Regions from separate parts of the Rothia sp. ZJ1223 genome, predicted to be linked through region 1. Evidence: riboswitches for the same ligand, from Rfam matches in the RefSeq annotation. Region 1 holds a riboswitch; each other region holds the start of a gene.
What was found. Region 1 has a riboswitch for S-adenosylmethionine ahead of JTP09_RS09060 (LLM class flavin-dependent oxidoreductase). Riboswitches for the same ligand answer to the same signal wherever they lie in the genome.
Positions count from the first base shown of each region.

Region 2: it holds a riboswitch for S-adenosylmethionine, as region 1 does, so the genes downstream of both, JTP09_RS05565 (nuclease PIN) here and JTP09_RS09060 (LLM class flavin-dependent oxidoreductase) in region 1, are expected to answer to the same signal.
Region 3: it holds a riboswitch for S-adenosylmethionine, as region 1 does, so the genes downstream of both, JTP09_RS04900 (O-acetylhomoserine aminocarboxypropyltransferase/cysteine synthase family protein) here and JTP09_RS09060 (LLM class flavin-dependent oxidoreductase) in region 1, are expected to answer to the same signal.

Region 1 is NZ_JAFEUT010000006.1:74,768-78,922, forward strand. It holds gene JTP09_RS09055 (AMP-binding protein) at 1-1,259, opposite strand, end outside; SAM riboswitch class IV at 1,563-1,705, shown strand; gene JTP09_RS09060 (LLM class flavin-dependent oxidoreductase) at 1,797-3,287, shown strand; gene cls (cardiolipin synthase) at 3,433-4,155, opposite strand, start outside.
Region 2 is NZ_JAFEUT010000003.1:280,979-285,133, reverse strand. It holds gene JTP09_RS05575 (DEAD/DEAH box helicase) at 1-522, opposite strand, end outside; gene JTP09_RS05570 (hypothetical protein) at 610-1,419, opposite strand; SAM riboswitch class IV at 1,728-1,858, shown strand; gene JTP09_RS05565 (nuclease PIN) at 1,898-2,104, shown strand; gene JTP09_RS05560 (plasmid stabilization protein) at 2,101-2,535, shown strand; gene JTP09_RS05555 (SDR family oxidoreductase) at 2,557-3,333, opposite strand; gene JTP09_RS05550 (DUF6350 family protein) at 3,460-4,155, shown strand, end outside.
Region 3 is NZ_JAFEUT010000003.1:129,517-133,671, reverse strand. It holds gene JTP09_RS04905 (S9 family peptidase) at 1-2,049, opposite strand, end outside; SAM riboswitch class IV at 2,256-2,390, shown strand; gene JTP09_RS04900 (O-acetylhomoserine aminocarboxypropyltransferase/cysteine synthase family protein) at 2,543-3,886, shown strand; gene JTP09_RS04895 (homoserine O-acetyltransferase) at 4,003-4,155, shown strand, end outside.

The sequences.
Region 1 (4,155 bases):
AGCAGTTTGATCGAGGAGAAGTCGAACTTGCCTGCCTGCGGTCCTTGAGGGAAAGCTCCCATGAGGGAGCGAATCAGGGTGGGCGCGGTGTAGTAGTTGGTGACCTTGTAGCGCTCAAGAATCTCAAAATGACGCTCAAAAGTGGGGGTGTTGGGCGTGCCCTCGTAGATAACTTCGGTGACGCCGTTGACTAGCGGCCCGTAAATCTCGTAGGTATGAGCGGTCACCCAGGCAAGGTCGGCGGTACACCAGTGGACGGCTGACTCAACCTTGGCGGGGTCATTGACGGTGGAAAGCTCATCGGGGCGGCGTACGCCGTCCTCCCCTTCAACATCGGGTAGCAAATCGTAGAGCAGGGCATGAGTGTAGGCGGTCTGCGTCAGGTAGCCACCCATGGTGTGTACTAGACCCTTGGGTTTTCCGGTGGTGCCGGAGGTGTAGATGATGAAGAGCGGATCTTCGGCATCGTGCAGGGGAGCCTCGTGGGTGTCGGGCACATTGGCAATGAGCTCGTGGTACCAAACATCGCGGTCTTGAGCCCAGGGCACGGACGCGCGCGCCTCCTCAGTGCCTGCGGTGCGGTCTACCACGATGATGTGCTCGATCTTGTTTTCGCCCGTACAGGCGTCATCAGCGTTGACCTTGACGGGCACTACGGAGCCGCGGCGGTTCTGTCCGTCGGTGGTGATGAGTACCTTGGCGCCGGTGTCTTCTACACGGAAGCGCAGTGCCTCGGCAGAGAAACCACCAAACACGAGGGAGTGAATAGCGCCAATGCGGGCACATGCCAGCGTGAAGATAATGGTTTCAGGAATCACCGGTAGATAAATGACTACGCGATCGCCCTTAGTCACCCCCAGTTTTTCAAGACCGTGGGCGGCTTTGGCAACTCGTTTTTGCAGTTCTGCGTATGAGATCGCCTCGCGGTCGCCGGGTTCACCCTCAAAAAGCAGGGCGGTCTTGTTCCCGCGTCCTGCCTCAACATGACGATCAACGCAGTTGTAGGCAACGTTGAGTTTGCCGCCTTCAAACCACTTAATTTCGGGAATAGTAAACTGTTCTACGCCGTCCGCATCAAGCCCCAGCGAAACCGGTTTCTTGAAGGAGTGGGTGTTCTCCTCGGTAAAGGGCACACCCCAGGTGAGACGCGCCCGCGCCTGATCGCCCCAAAACTGTATGCGCGCTTCATCAGAAATCAGCGCGGGGTTCGGGGTGGGATTAAACGGGTCAGAAAACGTGAAATCAGCGGGTAGCGCCACAAGAGTTCCTTTGGTCTTGCCTTCTTATCTACTGTTTAGAGTACGGAACAGGCAGGTACACCGCGAAGGCGTGACAAGAGATAACGAATGTGACAGTCTATGACGCTGGGCGGCTGTAACCGGGTGTCTGCACTCCGGGCGTTGGGGTTCCTCCCGAACGTTAGGGAAAAGCCGCAACGCTCGGGCGTAAACCCAACACTCACCAAGAACCCTCTCGCGTCCACCCCTCAATAAACCGTCACATTTGTTATGTCGCGTCATAGATTGTCAGCCGTAACACACCTGCCGTAGGCTGACATCAACGATCATGAGACCCAGCGTTAAGCTCTGGCTAGTTGGGCGGCAACCCTCTCCCGTAGCGGGGTGCCCCAGATGAAGATCAGGCACACGGTGCGTCCCAACACTACCCAATAAAACGGGCGGACGCGCGTGGGCAAGTACGGCGCCTGGCGCGCCTTCCCGCAAAAGACCGTGGCGAGCGGTGCAACGGGTTGCGGGTTTGCAAGAGATTCAAACCGTGCCGAAAGAGAACGCATCATGGCTGAGCAGGCTAACCCCACGACCGCTACAGGTTCTGAAGAGAAAAAGCGCATTGTTGTTAACGCTTTTGATATGACCACTACCAGCCACCAGAGTTTTGGTACCTGGCGTCACCCGCGTAACCGTGCTGATGAGTACAACACTATTAAGTACTGGACTGATTTGGCGAAGGTCTGCGAGAAGGGTCTGTTTGATGCGGTTTTTATTGCAGATGTGGTGGGCGTGTATGACGTCTACAAAGACTCGGTAGCTCCCGTGCTCAAAGATGGCGCTCAGGTGCCTGTGGGTGATCCTTTCTTGCAGATTTCTGCGATGGCTGCGGTGACTGAGCACCTGGGCTTTGGCGTGACTGCGGCGGTGACCTATAATCAGCCGTACACTCTGGCGCGTTCCTATTCCACTCTTGACCACCTCACCGGTGGACGTGTGGGTTTCAACGTGGTGACTTCTTACCTGCAGTCCGCGGCTGAAAACCAGGGTTTGCCCGGTCAGATTGAACACGATGAGCGCTATGAGATCGCTGAAGAGTTCTTGGATGTCTGCTACAAGCTCTGGGAGGGTTCCTGGGAGGACGGCTCAGTGCCGCGCGACCGCGAGAACGGCGTTTTTGCTGATGCTTCTAAGATTCACCCGATTTTGCACAAGGGTAAGCACTTCCAGGTTCCGGGCATTGCTTTGAGCGAGCCCAGCCCCCAGCGCACTCCTGTGATCTTCCAGGCGGGCGCGTCCTCTCGTGGGCAGGACTTCTCAGCTCAACACGCTGAAGCTATCTTCATTACTGCCCTGCGCCCGCACCTGACCCGCTTTCTCACCGACCGCATCCGCGAAAAAGTTGAGGCAGCGGGGCGTAAGCGCGATGACGTTAAGATTCTGGCGATGCTCTCTGTCATCGTTGATGAAACCGATGAGAAGGCGCAGGCGAAGTACGAAGAGTACAAGAAGTATGCTGACCTTGAATCATCACAGGGCATTATCGGCGGCTGGTCTGGTGTAGATCTTTCTCAGTTCGATGAAGATGAAGCTATCAAGTACGTGCAGACCGAAGCGATTCAGTCGTTCTTGACCCCCTTCACCCTCATGGACCAAGAGAACGAGTGGACGCGCAACGATATCGCCGCTCACTGCGCCACCGGTGGCATGGGTGAGGTGATTGTGGGTTCACCGCAGACTGTTGCCGATGAGCTTGAGCGTTGGGTTGACGAGGGAGGTCTTGACGGCATCAACCTCGCCTACCATGTCTCACCCGGCTCTTTTGAGGACTTCGTGGAGTTCGTGGTTCCTGAGCTGCAAAAGCGCGGACGCTACCGCACCGCCTACGAGGGCACTACCCTGCGTGAGAGCCTCTTCGGCGTGGGTAACACTAGGGTAGATGACCGCCACCCGGCAGCCAAGTACCGCGGCGCTTACGTGGGTAAGCCCTCCGCCGCCGATACTCCGGCACGCGACTTCTTGAAGCTGGCAGAAGCTGTCTACACAACCGAACAATAAAGAAACCTTAACGGCACAGTAGATACTCTTCGCCTTTGAAAATAACGCAACGCGCTCCCCGCCTTTTCCTCACAGGAAGGGGAGCGCGTCCTTCACTGCGTGTAATTACAAAAAACTTCACTGTTTCATTACGGCAGCACGGTAGTTAGAGCAATGATGAGGTGAGCCTGCAAACGTTCTCGATCATTTTGAGGCGGTGGGGGCGCATAATCCACTCGTTGTAGCGTATTTCTTTGGTGCAGGTGAGGTAGTCGTTGGCGACTTCTTCTACGGCATCAACGACGGCACCGTCCACGATGAAGGTGGAGATTTCGAGGTTGAGGGAGAAGGAACGAGGGTCCATATTCGAGGAGCCAATCAGCGCCATCTCATCGTCAATGAGCATGAACTTGGCATGTAGGACGGTGGGGCCGGGGTATGCCTGAATCTTAATGCCTGCGCGCAGTAGCTGTTCGTAGTAGGAGCGCTGGCCCATGTTCGCCAGAAACTGGTCGCCTTTTTCGGTCACGATGACCGTGACGTCGATATTGGAGAGGGCGGCGTTGGTTAGTGCCTGTAAGAGGGTTTCTTCGGGTACGAAGTAGGGTGAACAAATCAGAATACGGCGTTCAGCATTGTAAATCAGGTGGTTAATGAGTCGCAGATTATTTTCGGTTTCGAACCCCGGTCCTGAGGGCACAACCTGAGCCAGCGCACCGCCGTGCGCGGTACTGAGGGAGGGATCGATTTCTTCAATCAGCAGCTCTTTGGTTTCTGAGTACCAGTCAGACACAAACGCCGCGTTCAGTTCTTCGACCACGGGGCCGCGGGCTGTAAAGCTCAGATCTAGCCAGTGCATGCCCCGCGCGTCATTTCTTGCAACGTTGTA
Region 2 (4,155 bases), on a different contig from region 1:
GTGCGGACGCGCCGCTAGAGTGTGGGAGAGGGCACGACGCCACGTGGGCAGGGCTGAGTCAGCTGCCGGTAGGTCTGAAGCGCGGTGAAGAAGGGTAGAGATGTCTCCGGCGGTAGTTTTTTCGGCATCAGCCCCTTGCACAGTTTCTGTTAGCGCACCGGTGTTCCAGGTGGGGGATGAGGTGGTCATCGCCTTTTTTGCTTTGGTGGAGCGATCAATAGCGGTCAGCATGAGCGCAACAGCATGTTTGCAGTCGTACCCTACCGGGCAGGAGCAGTAGCTAGAAAAAGCCAAAGAACCGGGGATCGCGGTTGCTGGAAAGGTAACGCTCGTTTCATAGGTTTGAGCGCCGCTGCCACTAACTTTCCCTGCAAGGACGCGGGGGGTGGAGTCGAAGCTGTAACGCTGCACTTGCCCTTGCCGCATGTAGCCCTGCCCGCGGGTGTACGCCCCGTGCCCTACCTGCCTCAAGATGGTTGGTGCTGTCACCGGAATATCGGGGAAGGGCTGCGAGGACTCCACGAGCATCCTTTCAAAGTAAGGGTCTTAACAGAACACCACGCTACTACGCTCAGTGATAAGCGCGGTAGCGTGGGCGTTTCGTGCGGTTTATTTTGATTCTGCTTTGGCGGGTATTGCCTCTGCGTTACTCACTGCCAGGGAGTGAATAGTTCCGGTGGGCTTTCGTACATCAGATTCGGGGGAGACCTGGGTCTTGAACCAGGTGGAAATCAGGTAGCGGTCTCGGTGGGTCACTGAGAGTTGGAATTTCTGCCCGCGGTAGGTGCCAGCGAGTGTTACTGTGCCGCTCTGTGGGTCAATAGAAGGCGACCGCAAGGAGTACTGGTCAGCAGCTTGAGGGTAAACAGCTTTGAGAGCGTTAGAACAGGAATTGGTTTGGTTTTTGATTTCGGCAAAAAGGTTGGCAGCATCGCTTGCTGAGGGGGTAGCAACCACTTGGCTGTACCCGGCGATCTGGTTAACGTCGCTTTGACCGATCAGGATTTCTCGACGGTCAATGGAAGACACGAGCCAGTCTTCTGAGGGCGTGGCGATCAGACCGGGCGCTACTTGCTCGTAGGCTGCACAACGGTCAATGCTTTCTTGAATAGCTGTTGCGTTGTCAGTGAGCTGATCGGCGTTCCACAGGGCATTGCGGGGGGAGGATTTGAACCATGACTGAGGTTCAAATTTTTCAATAATGGGATTAGCAATTAAATAGCTAAAAGTTTCTTTATCTGAAATTTGCGATTGGGTAGGAATAATGCCCGCAATTTCATTGGCATCTGCTTGGGCTATTCCTGCGGTATTCAGGGACGCAGGCGCGTCCGCCTCAGCGTTCATGTTTCCGCACGCTGATAAAACACCCACTGAGAGTACGCCAGCTGTTGCTAAGGCGCGGTGCATGAGTGTTTTCATGTGAAAATCCACCTTCGGTAAAAGAATAAAGAATATCTTACAAGTGTAGGAACAATTTCTAGATAACTACAATGTGCCCTGTTTGTGAAATTAGACATGCGTATCTTTAGGCGTGTTTCTGTGGCGTAGGTAGCTGGCAACCGAAAAAATGCCCGTATCAAGCGGATGATGGGCGTATATAACGGGTAAGGTGTACGCACGGCGGTCAAGTCTTGAGCGCAACCATCGAAGCTGCATCGCAGGCTCTGCGAAGATTTTTTGACAAAAACACTTGCAAATTTCTGTGCGCCTTGCCATGATTGAAACAGCTTCAAGAGTTTCAACTGACAAGCTCCGACTTTAGTTGAACGCCAACCCCATGTTCACGGGTGGCTCGGATGACGAAGCGGTCTGTATTCACGCATACATGCGTCACGATTGGTACAGGCAAGAGCAGCGTTTCGAAAGGAATGCGCGGTATCTTCTGCGCAACATGGCAATGCCTACAACAACAATCCGCCCTACCGAATCTTTTGCACGGGATTTGGTATCTGCTTCTGTTCCTGCACGTGGGGGTTACTCTGCGATTAGCATTCAGGATTACACCCGCATCTCAAATGCTCGTGGGGAGTTCCTGAATTTCTTGCTCGCCCCTAACCCTGCCGGTATTCCCTCCACTGACTACGGTGTACTGAAAGCAGCATGAGCGCAGCCGGTTTACTGCTTGATTCTGATGTTCTTGCCGAGATTCGCAAGGCAGAACCCAACCCGCAGGTTGTAGCTTTCTTACGGCGCAACTCGTATAAGGTGCTTTACATTTCGGTGTTGAGCTTGGGCGAGTTGAAGGGACTTTACCCGTATGCCGAGACCGAGCGGTGGATCGCTGAACTGGTAGATAGGTTCGGCAAACACGTTCTTGATATTGACGCTGCGGTTGCTTTGGAATGGGCAGGACGTCACGCTGAAGTGAAGTTGCACGCTGTAGGTTCTGCAACGGCAACGCCTCTACCCACTGCTGCTCTAGAGGGGCTGATGGCGGCGACTGCCACCGTCCACCATCTAGAGATTGCAAGTTCTAAAGCTGAGGTTTACCGTCAGTGGGGTGTGGAGGCTCGCAACCCTTTCCTCGAGGTCTAAAGCTACAGAGCCTTCCGTGCATTAGTAATTGCGAGTTCTCGCTACCAGCTCGGTGGCAAGAGCTGCGGGCATTATCTTTTGCACCGCTACCAACACCTTGTAGGGCAGTGACGGAACACATACTGCTTTACCCTTCAGATTAGCGTCGATAGCCTCGCGTACGATCTGTTCGGGGGTGAGCCAGAAAATGCCCGGTAACATGGGTTCATCAACCCCCATAGCTCCGTGGAACCCGGTGCGGGTGAGACCGGGGCACACTGCGGTGACAGAAATGCCACGGGGTGCATACTGCAGGTGCGCTGACTCGCTGAGCGTCACCAAAAAACGCTTCACCGCAGAGTAGGTGCCGTTGGGCATGAACGCCGCCACCGATGCCACATTAATAACCCTGCCCCGACCGCGGGTGAGCATCTGCTGGCAGGCAACGTGCATGAGCTGCAAGGGAACTTTCGCCAGTACCTCAACCTGCTGCGCATGCTCGTGTACACTCGCGTTCTCAAAAGCCTTACCCAAGCCGAACCCTGCATTGTTAATAAGAATTTCTACAGGTTTGGCGGCGTCACTCAAGCGTTCCGTCACCTGTTCAACCTCGTGGGGCACCGCTAGATCAGCGGTAAGAATTTCAACCTCCACCCCGTAGCGGTGGGTCAGCTGTTGAGCTAAAGACTCCAGCGCAGAACGGTTGCGACCGTGAATCACCAGATGGTAGCCACGCTGGGCATATTGCCGGGCAAACTCACGGCCAATGCCAGCAGAGGCTCCGGTAATCAGTACAAAAGGTTCAGAAGAAAGTGTCATAGTGGTTCAACTCTATCTGCCATACAGTAACTGTTCGGTGTGAACTTGCACAAAAACGGGGGTATTTCGCCTCAAATAGTGGCTCGAAGCTCACACGGTGGGGGAGTTCATGACAAGATGTTAGGGATGAAAACCCCTGCCTCCTCACCCCAGACCGCGCCAGCTCGCACGATTCCTATGCCTTTGTGGCTTCAAGGGATAGTGGAGTTTTTTGTTGCTGCTTTCAGTTCTTTGTGTGCTGTGTTTTTGTTGGTGGGTGCAGTTGCCCTCACCAACGATCTGGCTCATGGCTCAAGTCTGGTGACCGCGGGGCAGGTGGCATCAAATATTTGGTTGCTGATGCACGGTGCCCCTTTAAACCTGAACATTCCGGTGAACGGGGTTTTTGCGGCCATCGCAGGCACGGTGAGTTTAGCTCCGCTGGGTCTGACGCTTCTTCCGCTGGCGCTGACTTTCAGGTCAGGACGCCGGTTGGCGCAGGCGTCCTACGAGGGGCAGTTTTGGGTGCCGATTGTTTCTGGCTTGTTTTTTTACGCAGCGGTTGCCGCTGCCGCAAGTTTCTTGGGTGCAACCCCGTTTATCAGCACACCTCTTAGTACATCAGTGCTGATGACTGTTGCCGTGGGTCTATGCGGTGCGGTGGCAGGTGGCTACTACGAGTCACGGTCTTTGGCACGCATGATCGGTGTAAACGCTGCTACCTGGGTGCGGCGTTTTAGCCAGTATTCGCGGTGGACTGGATCTTACGTGTGGGCATTGGTGCGTTCTGTAGTCGTGGGGTTCCTCGCCTTCGTGGTGGGTGGTGCGGTACTAGCTGCTGTT
Region 3 (4,155 bases), on a different contig from region 1:
AGGCGAGGTGGGGTCAATAGTTTTGCGCAGTTTCGCAACCCATTTTGCTGGTTCGACGTAGAGGACGCGCGTGTCATTGAGACTGGTCACTGCGGCGATGGGTGGGTAGCGTACCGGGCGGATGTTCTCGTAGGGTGAGTAAGACTTCATGTACTCGTAGACTTCACGCGATTCAAGGGGGTTACCCCACTCTTCCCATTCAAGGGCTGAAAGCGGCAGTTCCGGGTCGAGGATGCTGGTGAGGGCATCTACGAAGGGAACCTGAGCAATAGCCGCCCGGTATTTTTCGGGGGCGAGGTTGAGCACTGCGCCTATGAGCAGACCACCAGCTGAACCGCCCATGCAGACGATGTTGGTGGCGTCCACAAAGGGCTGGGCAGCCAGATAATCAGTAACAGCAACGAAGTCCGTGAAGCTATTTTTCTTGGCGAGTTTTTTGCCATCAAGGTACCACTGACGACCCAGCTCTCCACCGCCGCGAATGTGCGCGACCGCGAAGATGACACCGCGATTAAGTAGCGAAAGGCGGGCGATGCTGAATGCCGGGTCCATAGAGACCTCGTAGGAGCCGTAGCCATACTGCAAGACAGGGTGCTCGCGGGTGAGATCAAGGTCAGCGCGGTGCATGATGGATACGGGAATATCGGTTCCGTCGGACGCCTGCGCCCAGACCCGGTAAGCACGGTAATCCTCGCGGTTAAAGCCACCCAAAACCGGGGTTTCCTTGCGCATCTCAAGTACGGCGGTTGCCGGGAAGTAATCGTAGATGCGAGTGGGAGTGACCCACGAACCGTAGCTAAAGCGCACTACGGGAGAGTCTCCGTGCGCGGCACTGAGCGTGCAGGTATAAAGTTCTTCGGTGAAACCGGCAGGTTCGTCAAACTTAGGTGAAGTACCACTGACCATGAGCTCTTGCAGCGCAGAGACAGGGGCGAAAAAGAGTCTGCTCGTGGTGTTAGCGCGGGCAGCAACAACCAGACGGTCGCGGGAAAGCGCCACACCCTCAACACGCACGGTCTCTTGATGGGGCAGAACCTTAACCCAAGCGTCCTTCAACTGGTTAAAAGGCATCGGGACAGCTGGTGCTAACACCACCTCAGAATTAACTGCCCTAAAGTTATGCACAATGAGCAGGTGCTGACTGCCCGCAACGGTCACAGGCTCAACCCCGTACTGCACACCCTCATTTCGCGAGATGACAGGGGTGAGGTGGGCGGCGTCCACACTATCGAGCGCATCGAGGGCAACCACATACACCTCGGCGAACTCACTATTACCGGCTTCAATAATGAGCGAGGACTGGTCGCTAGAAATTTCGGCACCCAACCAGAAACCCGCGTCCGCTTCATGAAAGAGCAGCTGATCTTTCTGCGTTGAACCCAGTAGATGCCTACGCACCTCATAGGGACGCCACGACTCATCGGCAACCGTATAAATCAGCGATGAACCATCGGGAGTTAGAAAAGAACCCGCAAAAATATTGTCGATAGTTTCATCTAACAGGGTGCCGGTAGAACAGTCCAAGAAATGCTGGGTGTAGCGCTCATCGCCGCTGGAATCAACCGAGAACGCCAGCAGCGCCCCATCGAAACTCACGCTGTAGCCACCCAAAGAAAAGTAGGGTAGCTCGCGGGCGAACTCATTGCAATCGAGTAGCACCTGCTCACCGGCAAGGGCAACGCCCGGTTCAATCACTGGGGGAGTGTAATCGGCAATATCATCGTCAGTAGTGGACGCGGCAACCCGGCACATCACCGGGTACTGCTCACCCTCAACCGAGCGCGCAAAGTACCACCACGAACCCTTACGGGCTGGCACCGAGAGATCAGTTTCAAGGGTACGCTCTTTAATCTCACTGAAAATTGCTTCGCGGAGCGGTAGTTGATCCGCTGTGACCTGCTCAGTGTAGGCATTCTCAGCGTGCAGGTGAGCTAAAACCTCTTCGCTGTCTTTATCGCGCAACCACTCGTAAGAGTCGCTGACACTATCTTCATGAAAAGTGCGAACGGTCGGATGCTGGGCTGCTACGGGGGGCTGATGCGTAACCATAGGGTTTACTTCCTGAGCGATGAGTTCAAATCTTAAAAAATCATTTTACGCTGTGGGCGGTGTTGTAAGAAGCTCATACCCCTGCGCCGAGAACCTGATTTATAGCAGGATCTCGGCGGCTTAATATCTGACGTAATGTTTACACATTAAGAAATCTATTCGGGCTGTCTTGACCGGGCACCGGTGCATACGAAAACATAGAGGCAGGTCATGAGAGCCAGCGCTAAGCCCCAGCTAGCTGGTCGGCAACCCTCCAACCGCGGTGGGGTGCCCTGGGTGAAGACCGGGTAACGACTGCAAGGCTCTAAGCCTTGCAGCACCAAACGTTACAAACGCGGGCTTGATGCGCTTACAGACTCTTTGTCACTCTCAGCAGGTAATACTAAGGGTTCAGATGTACTGTGTGCTCAAGAAACTTTGACCGTGTACGGGTAAAAACAACCCCTGTACGCATCAGCCCCACTAAGAAAAACAAAACTTATTGGAGGCATACATGTCAGAGCGCACTATTCCCACCCCCTCAAACCCCACCGGGTGGAAGTTCGAAACACAGCAGATTCACGCCGGGCAAGAACCCGATGCGGCAACCGGCGCTCGCGCACTGCCGATCTACCAGACTACATCCTTTGTTTTTAAAGACTCTCAGCAGGCAGCAGACCGTTTCGCCCTGGCAGAGCTTGGCCCTATTTACACCCGTATCAACAACCCCACTCAAGAGGCAGTAGAGAAGCGTATTGCAGCCCTTGAAGGCGGTGTGGACGCGCTGCTGCTAGCGTCTGGTCAGGCAGCAACCACCTACGCCCTCATTAACGTAGCGGGCACAGGCGATCATATTGTTGCATCCCCTTCTCTCTATGGCGGGTCATACAACTTGCTCAAGTACACCTTGAAGAACTTTGGTATCGAAACCACTTTCGTGGAAGATCCTTATGACCTTGAGGCATGGAAAGCAGCGGTTCAGCCCAACACTAAGGCTTTCTTCGGTGAGACCCTGCCGAACCCGCGCGGCGATGTCTTTGATATTGAGGGTGTTGCAGGCGTTGCACATGAGGCGGGAGTGCCCCTAATTGTTGATAACACCATTCCCACCCCCTACCTACTGAACCCCATCCAGTGGGGCGCGGACGTCGTGGTTCATTCTGCCACTAAATACTTGGGTGGGCACGGTACGTCGGTTGGTGGTGTCATCGTTGATTCGGGCAACTTCGATTACGGTAAAGACCCCGAGAAGTTCCCCCTGTTCAACACCCCGGACGAGGGATACGGCGGGTTAGTCTACGCCCGTGATCTGGGACCGGATTCACCCTTTGGCGTCAACGTCTCCTACATCATCAAAGCCCGCGTGGGGCTGTTGCGTGATTTAGGTTCGTCAATCTCACCCACCAACGCCTTCAACATTGCTATTGGTCTTGAAACCCTCTCGCTGCGCGTGGAACGCCACATTGAGAACACTCGCAAAGTCGCTGAGTACCTTGGAACCCACGAAGCTGTTGAATCGGTGACATGGGCGGGGCTACCCTCATCGCCCTACTACGAGCTGGCACAGAAATACATTCCCAACGGCCCCGGCGCGGTGCTGGGCTTCACCCTCAAAAACGCTGATGCCACTACCGCCCAGAACTTCGTCAACGCCTTGCGCCTTCACTCCTTGTTGGTCAATGTGGGCGACGTGCGCTCGCTGGTGGTACACCCGGCATCAACCACCCATTCGCAGTCCACTGATGAGGAGCTTGCCGCCATCGGTATTAATCCTGCCTTTATTCGCCTGTCGGTGGGTATTGAGCACATCGATGACATCCTTGCTGACCTCGAACTAGGTTTTGAGGCAATTAGCTAAGCTCTCCACCGATCCTTGCCGGTGGGTATCGCCCACTGGCAGGGGATTTTTATTCTTGATCGCCTACTTTTATCTGTCTGCCTTTGACCCCAGCAATAGTCTAGGAAAAACCATCAATGACGATTCAACCCCGCAATTTTGCTCGTGAAGACGGAGTACTTCGTTTCGAGACGGTTGGTGATCTCACCCTTGAATCAGGTGAAGTGCTGCCCGAGGTTACTCTTGCGTATGAGACCTGGGGCGAGTTAAACCACGACGCTTCAAACGCG